Regions from separate parts of the Amycolatopsis sp. NPDC114503 genome, predicted to be linked through region 1. Evidence: riboswitches for the same ligand, from Rfam matches in the RefSeq annotation. Region 1 holds a riboswitch; the other holds the start of a gene.
What was found. A riboswitch is a leader RNA that binds a small molecule or an ion and turns the genes downstream of it on or off. The one in region 1 is predicted to bind S-adenosylmethionine.

Region 1 (3,906 bases):
AGGCCACCCCGAGCGCATACACCCCAACGGTATTCGGCGACCCAGCCTCGTGCCGCTCCTCACCGCTGTTCCACACCACGGCTTCCTCGGTCACCAGCTTGGTCGCCCCACCACCGGCGAGATACGGCTCAGCCGCCCGCAACCAGTCGCTGCGCCCGACCAACGCCCCAGCCCCAAACGGCGCATACAACTTGTGCCCGGAAACCGCCACGTAGTCGACATCCAACTCCCGCAACGAAATCCGCCGATGCGGCGCGAGCTGAGCCGCGTCCAACGCCACCCGGGCCCCGTGCTTCCGAGCCACCGCAGCAATCTCCGCCACCGGCAACAACTCGCCAGTCACATTCGACGCCCCAGCGACCACCACCAACCGAGGCCCCTGCGGACATTCCGCCAGCGCTTCGTCCACAACGGACACCGCGGCAAGCCGAGTCCGCGGCAACTGCACCCGCCGAACGTTCGGCCCCCGCCACGGCAACAGCGCGGCATGGTGCTCACTGTCGAAAACAACCACAGAAGTCTTACGCGGCAACGCTTTCGCCAGCAGATTGAACGCATCAGTCGTGTTGCGCGTGAAGATCACCGAGTCACCGCTGCGAGCATCCACGAACCGGCGCAGCACACCCCGGGTCCGCTCGTACAACCGAGTAGAAACCTGCGACGCAAACCCAGCACCACGATGCACGCTGGCATACCAGGGAAGAAACTCGTCCACCGCCGACCGCACCGCGTCCAGGCACGGCGCGCTGGCCGCGTGATCGAGATTCGCGTAACCGATGTCGCCGCCCGTCACCAGCGGCACCCGCAGCGCCGCACCGGCAACAGTGGGAACAGCGGCAACAGTTTCCGTGGACCGGTCGAGTGCGAGAGTCATGACGGCGCCTCCTCGGCGTTCCGGGGGACCCCCGGCGAGGGGCCCGCGCTTGCCCGTCGCGCTGCGCGACCGGCCTGGTCCTCACCCGGGGCACCCCACCGCGGTAGGAGGGTTGCCGGCCAGCAAGCCGGGGCTTCGCGCTGGCACTCATGACCTGAAACCGACGATAGCGGAAAACCGGGGAGCGAAACCAGCCCCGTCCCGTGATCTGAGACAGCGGTCACACGGGTGTCCACAAAGGACAGAGGGGTCAGGCCCCGGATTCCCCGTGCCAGCGAGCAAGACGACCGGCCCGGTCGACGGCCCGGATGCGCTGTTCGGTCGCGTCGCGGTCGGCGGCGGTCGTGACCACCAGAAGCTGGTCTTCGACCTGCAACCGGCTGGTTTTCTGCGGGGTGAAGGCAGTGCCGCCGCGGACCACGAGACTGACCGTCGCCCCGGCGGGCAGGCGCAGCTCCGACAGGTACACGCCGTGCAGCTTCGACCCCTTCTGGATGCGCACCTGCAGCAGTTCCGCGCCAAGCTCGTCGAGCGGTGCGGCGTCGACCTCGATCTCCTGCGCCTGCGTCGCCTTCGCCAGCCCGAGGATCCGCGCGAGCGGACTGAGCGTCGCGCCCTGCAGCACGGTGAGCACGATGACGAGCACGAAAACCGCGTCCACGAGCCGTTGCGCGCCGGGCACGCCCTCGGACAGCGGGATCATCGCGAGCACGATCGGCACCGCGCCCCGGAGCCCCGCCCAGGACAGGAACACCTGATCCCGCCACGGCAAACGGAACGGCAGCAACGACAGGACCACCGACAGCGGCCGGGCGAGCAGCAGGACCACGGCGCCCGCGACCAGACCCGGAATCAGCGTTTCGAGCAGCCGGGTCGGCGACGCGAACAGGCCGAGCAACACGAACAGGCCGATCTGCGCGAGCCAGCCGAGCCCTTCGGCGAACGACAGGGTGTCCGACCGGTGCGGCAGCTTGGAGTTCCCGAGTACCAGGCCAGCGACGTAGGTGGCGAGCAGGCCGGACGCGTGCGCGAGTTGTCCCGAGGAGTACGCGAGCACGCACACCGCCACCGTGGCGAGCGGGTACAGACCGGTCGCCGGGAGCGCCGCCCGGCGCAACGCCTGCGCGCCCAGCCAGCCGAACGCGAGGCCGAGCACGAGACCGGTGAGCAGTTCGTAGACCACCAGCAGCGGCAGTGACCAATCGACCGCTTCGCCGGACGCGAGCACGACGACCGCGATGTAGGCAGGCGCGTCGTTGATGCCGGATTCCAGTTCCAGCGCGCCGACGAGCCGTTTCCCGACCCCGGCCGTGCGCAGCACGGAAAACACCGCCGCGGCGTCGGTGGACGCGAGAACCGCGCCCCACAGCAGGGAGAGGCGCCAGTCGAGGCCGAGCAGCCAGTGCAATGCCGCGCCGGTGACCGCGATGCTGATCACCACGGCCACTGTGGACAGCAGGATTCCGGGCCCCAGCGAGGGTTTCACCGCGGACCAGCGCGTGGTGAGCCCGCCTTCGGTGAGGATCAGGACAAGCGCGGCGAGGCCGAGCGACTGGGTGAGCGCCGGATTGTCGAAGCGGATGCCGAACCCGGCTTCCCCGAGCACGACGCCGATCCCGAGATACAGCAGCAGCGACGGGAATCCGAGCCGGATGGACACCCGCACCGCGACGACCGAGACGACCAGAACCAGCGCGCCGACGCCCAGCACCATGGGAAGCTCGTCCATTCGCCCGCCTCCCTCCCGGTCGCCCGCAGGCGTCCAGAATAGTGAGGCAGTGTCCGGTTCCCGACCGCGCACCACCGGTGCGGGGGACCACCCAGGTGTGTTACGACGCCTCGGCGGCACTCACCGTCGCGAGATCGACACCGAGCGCGGCGAACGGCCCCCTCGCGCCCGGCAGAACCCGGACCGCGCGCTGCTGGTCCCGTGTCAGCCATCCCGCCTCGACCGCCCGCTCCAGCACCGCCGCCGGGACCGCGCCGGCGAGGTGCTCGCGCCGCTCTGTCCAATCCAGACAGTCGCGCAGCAGCGGCCGCCGCGGCCGATCCGGCACCGCCACGCCGAGATCGGCCAGCACCTCGCGTCCGGCGTCGGTGAGCGCGAGCCCGTCCGACACGTCGATCAGTCCCCGATCGACCATCCCGTCCCGCAACGCGACCCCGAGCGTCCCGGCCAGATGGTCGTAACAACTGCGCGCGAAGGACAATCGCTGTACCCGCAACGAAGTCCGCAGCCCGGACGGCCGTTTCAGTTCGGCATGCTGCGCCAAATGCTCGATCAACTCCGCAACCCGCGGATTCGCAAGCCGCACGTACGCGTGCCGCCCCTGCTTCACCCGGGCCACGAACCCGGCCTCGGCCAATCGCGTCACGTGCTCGCTGGCCGTCGAAACCGCGATCCGCGCGGCGGCGGCCAGTTCGCCGACCGTCCAGGCGCGGCCGTCGAGCAGCGCGAGGCACATGGTCGCGCGGCTCGGGTCGGCGAGAACAGCGGCGACCTCGGCCAGTGCGACGGTTTCCATGCCTCAACGGTAGAGCGGGGACACTTCGGCCGCGGCCGAACTACAGCGCGTCGAGGAACTTCGCGCCGAGCGAGACGGCCGGTTTGGAGTCGTTGGCCCCCTCCAGGAAGACCGCGAACGCCAGGTCGCCGCGGTAGCCGACGAACCAGCCGTGCGCCTCCGCGCCGTCGCCGAACTGCGCGGTGCCGGTCTTGCCGAACACCGAACCGGAGTGCGACAGCCCGGTCGCCGTGCCGCCGGTGACGACCTCGCGCATCATCGGCCGCAACGCCGACAGCACCGACGACGGCGGCGGATTGTAGCCGGTGTTGACCTTGGTGCCGTCCGCCCACAGCCGCGGCACGACCGCGTGCCCGGACGCCGCGGTCGCCGCCATCACCGCCGCTCCCATCGGGCTGACCTGCACCTTTCCCTGGCCGATGCCGTCCTCGACCTGCTCGTCCGCATTCGCCGCCGGGTCGACGCGGCCCAGCTCGGTGGACAGGCCGCCGATCCCGAAGTCGGCGT
Region 2 (3,906 bases), on a different contig from region 1:
GGCGCGGTGCTTTCGCTGCTGGTCACCGTCGGCGGTGGCGGCGCGGCGGCGCTCGCGATGAACAAGAGCATCACCGTCGACGTCGACGGCCACCAGCAGACCGTGCACAGCTACGGCGGCACCGTCGGCGACGTCCTCAAGGACGCGGGCCTGTCGGTCGGCGAGCACGACGCGCTTTCGCCCTCGCCGCAGGCGGCGGTCGGCGACGGCGGCGTCATCAAGCTCGAGCGCGGCCGTCAGCTGAACCTCGTCGTGGACGGCGTGTCGCGGCCCTCCTGGGTCCGGGCGACCACGCTCGGCGAGGCGATGAACCAGCTCGGCATGGGCAGCATGCTCTCCCAGGGCGCGTGGACGTCGATGCCGCAGACCGGCGACCTTCCGCTCGAGGGGTCGACCGTCCAGGTCAAGACCCTCAAGCACATCACGCTTTTCGACGGCACCAACGCGCCCCGCCAGGTGAGCACCAACGCGGTGACCACCAAGGAGCTCGCCTCCGACCTGAAGCTGAACCTCGGCCCGGACGACGCGATCGACGGCGGCCTCGACGTCAGCCTGAAGAACGGCGCCGAGGTCCACGTCAGCCGCATGGGCGTGTCGATGGTCAACCAGGAAGAGACCATCGACCCCGAGGTGCAGAAGGTCGACGACCCGACGCAGCTGCAGGGCCAGCAGAGCGTCGAGGACCCGGGCACGCCGGGCAAGAAGCTGGTGACCTACAAGGTCACGAAGAAGAACGGCGAAGAGATCTCGCGCGAGCAGGTCTCGGAGAAGACCCTGGTCGAGGCCAAGGCCAAGATCATCAAGGTCGGCACCAAGAAGCCGCCGGCCCCGGCCATCGGCGACACCGGCGTGTGGGACCGGATCGCGCAGTGCGAGTCGGGCGGCAACTGGTCCATCAACACCGGCAACGGCTACTACGGCGGCCTCCAGTTCGACAAGCAGACCTGGGCGGCTTACGGCGGCACGCAGTACGCCCCGACGGCCGACAAGGCCACCCGTGAGCAGCAGATCGCGACCGCCGAGAAGGTGCGCGACGCTCGCGGCGGCTACAGCGCCTGGGGCTGCGGCTACAAGGCCTGAGCGGCATCGGAATTTCCAGCAGGCGGCCGGGAGCTTCGCGCTCCCGGCCGCCTGTTTTTCGTGCGCCCCGCGGCGCTGGGTAGGCTCGTCCGGTGGTGGAACTGCTGGGGCCTGTCGAAATCCGCGGGCTGGCCGACGAACTCGACGTCCGGCCCACGAAGAAGCTCGGGCAGAACTTCGTGCACGACCCCAACACGGTCCGCCGCATCGTCGAACTCGGCGGCGTGCGGCCGGGGGACGTCGTGCTGGAGGTCGGGCCCGGTCTCGGGTCGCTGACGCTCGGCCTGCTCGCCGCTGGCGCTCAGGTCGTCGCCGTGGAGATCGATCCGGTGCTGGCCGCCCGCCTGCCTCGCACTGTCGCCGAGCGCGCCCCGGAGGCAGCGGAGCGGCTGACCGTCGTCGGAGCCGACGCGCTGCGGGTGCGGGCTGCCGATCTGCCGGCTGAGCCGGTGTCGATCGTGGCGAACCTGCCCTACAACGTCGCGGTGCCGGTGGTGCTGCATCTGCTGGCCGAACTGCCGTCGCTGCGCAGCGGGCTCGTGATGGTCCAGACCGAGGTCGCCGATCGGATGGCGGCCGGGCCGGGCAGCCGGACTTACGGCGTGCCGAGCGTGAAGCTCGCTTGGTACGGACCGGCGCGCAAGGTCGCCGCGGTGCCGCGAGCGGTGTTCTGGCCGGTGCCGAACGTCGATTCCGCACTGGTGTCGTTCACCCGGACCGACCCGGTTTCCGGAGTGGATCGCGCGCGGTTGTTCGCGGTGGTCGACGCGGCGTTTTCGCAGCGGCGCAAGACTTTGCGGGCCGCGCTGGCCGGATGGGCCGGTTCCGCCGAGCGGGCCGGTGAGTTGCTAGTCCAAGCGGGGATCGACCCGAAGACGCGCGGGGAACAGCTCGACGTGCACGCGTTCGCGCGGATTGCGGCTGCCGCAAACTGACCCCCTCCCACGTCGCTCGCTTGTGACGTCCAACTGCGGCGGCGCGGCGGGTATTCCGGATGCGGGCCTTGATTTCGCTGGGTGGCCTGATGACCTTGCGTCGTCGCTGATCGTGGGCATTCCGGGGCAGCCAGCTACTTTCGGTGATCGTGCGATTGCGGCCGAGATGGCCGGTTACCTGTGACGGTCGGCTCGTCAGAGCCTTGGCATTCGGGGGAGTCTGATTGCTCCCTGGGCCGGATTGTTCAGGGACGCCGGTTCGAGGTGCTTCGCTTCACTGACCTATCTCGACTCGGTCGCGGACCTCGCGAATCCGGCGTTGCAGTCCGCGGGCGCCGGTCACTTGACAACGAGAAAACTGTTGTTCCACAAAGATCCTTGATCGTCCACAGTGGAACGAACTGGTTCGCGACCGGCCACTGGGGCGAGGGTTTCCCAGGTCGAAGCACTGTTCGGCGACCGAGGTTCCGGGTTTCCGGGTCTTGGACGCGGTGTTCCGGTATGCGGGCACCACCAGACGTGTGATCTGCACCAACGCGCTTGCGTTCAGCCAATGGGATCGGCTTTACTCGAAAGCGTCCATCCCGAGCGACTGAGAGACCTGGCTCGCCGAAGTCGCAGCAACCACCCTCCGCAGGGCAGGTGCTACCGCCAGGACCGATGGAGGCTGTTTTCGATGAAGAGGGTCACCCGCCCGCTCCTGCTGACCCGCCGGCGCGTAGTCGACGAAGGTCGCCGCTCGGTATGTGCGTGTCAACGCTCCATGGTCATCGCCTGATCTTTTCTCTGTAGTTTCTTGCGCCGTCCACTGTGGACGGTAATTCGATGACGCCTGGCGCGCCCGGAAGCGGCGCTGCGCCTCGTTTTGCCTGGAGCCCTTTCGTGATCACTGTCGAAAACGTGTCCAAGTCCTTTCCCTTCCACGGAAATCGCGTCGCCGCGCTGCGCGACGTGAGCGTTGACGTGCAAGCCGGCTCGCTGTTCGGAATCGTGGGTCCGTCCGGTTCCGGCAAGTCGACCCTCGCCCGTTGCATCGCGCTGCAGGAGCGCCCCGACCGCGGTGTCGTGCGGCTCGACGGCCTCAACACCGCGACGCTCGACGGCAAGCGGCTGCGGGAGATCCGCCGCCAACTCGGTGTCGTCGGGACCAAGCCGGAGCTGCTCGCCGAGCGCACCATCGCGGGCAACATCGCCAGCCCGCTGGAACAGCTCGGCGTCGACGGCCCGCAGCGGCGCAGCCGGGTCGGCTCGCTGCTCGACCTGGTCGGCCTCACCCCGCGCGCCGCGCAGAAGCCGGAAGAGCTCACCGAAGGCCAGCTCCGCCGGGTCGCGGTCGCGAAGGCGCTCGCCGCCGGACCGGCCGTGCTGCTCGCCGACGACCCGACCGCCGGGGTCTCGGCCGAGGACGCCGGCGCGGTGCTGGCCGTGCTCGACCGGGCGCGCGCCGAACTGGGCGTGACGGTCGTCGTCACCACGCCGGACGCCGACGTCGTCCGCCGGGTCTGCGACGACGTCGCGGTCCTCGACAACGGCGCGATCGTCGAACGCGGCACGGTGCTCGACCTGATCTCGACGCCGGACAGCTGGACCGCGCAGGCGGTGCTGCCGTCGATCGAGACCTCGCGCACCCAGGCCGCGAAGTACGACCGCGCGGTCGACGTTGTGCTGATCGGGTTTGCGTCGGTGGGCGCGTTGCTGCCTGAGGCGGCCAGCCGGTTCGACGTGGAACTCGCCACCATTGGTGGTGGCCTCACTCGGATCGGGGACACTCCGATCGCTCGCTTCCGGCTCGGGGTGCGGGGCGAACGAGCTGACGCGGCGCTGTCGTGGATCGCTGATCGGGGGGCGCACGTGAGTCAGGTGGCTCGGGGGCCGCAGGGTGTGGTTGCGG

Region 2: it holds a riboswitch for S-adenosylmethionine, as region 1 does, so the genes downstream of both, ACZ7OI_RS25110 (methionine ABC transporter ATP-binding protein) here and ACZ7OI_RS18900 (aminotransferase class V-fold PLP-dependent enzyme) in region 1, are expected to answer to the same signal.

The regions. Positions count from the first base shown of each region.
Region 1 is NZ_JBVKDT010000004.1:374,503-378,408, forward strand. Features, by position in the region: gene ACZ7OI_RS18900 (aminotransferase class V-fold PLP-dependent enzyme) at 1-874, opposite strand, end outside; SAM riboswitch class IV at 915-1,029, opposite strand; gene ACZ7OI_RS18905 (potassium/proton antiporter) at 1,125-2,603, opposite strand; gene ACZ7OI_RS18910 (ArsR/SmtB family transcription factor) at 2,704-3,399, opposite strand; gene ACZ7OI_RS18915 (penicillin-binding transpeptidase domain-containing protein) at 3,440-3,906, opposite strand, start outside.
Region 2 is NZ_JBVKDT010000005.1:711,814-715,719, reverse strand. Features, by position in the region: gene ACZ7OI_RS25120 (transglycosylase family protein) at 1-1,080, shown strand, start outside; gene rsmA (16S rRNA (adenine(1518)-N(6)/adenine(1519)-N(6))-dimethyltransferase RsmA) at 1,173-2,015, shown strand; SAM riboswitch class I at 2,592-2,682, shown strand; gene ACZ7OI_RS25110 (methionine ABC transporter ATP-binding protein) at 2,898-3,906, shown strand, end outside.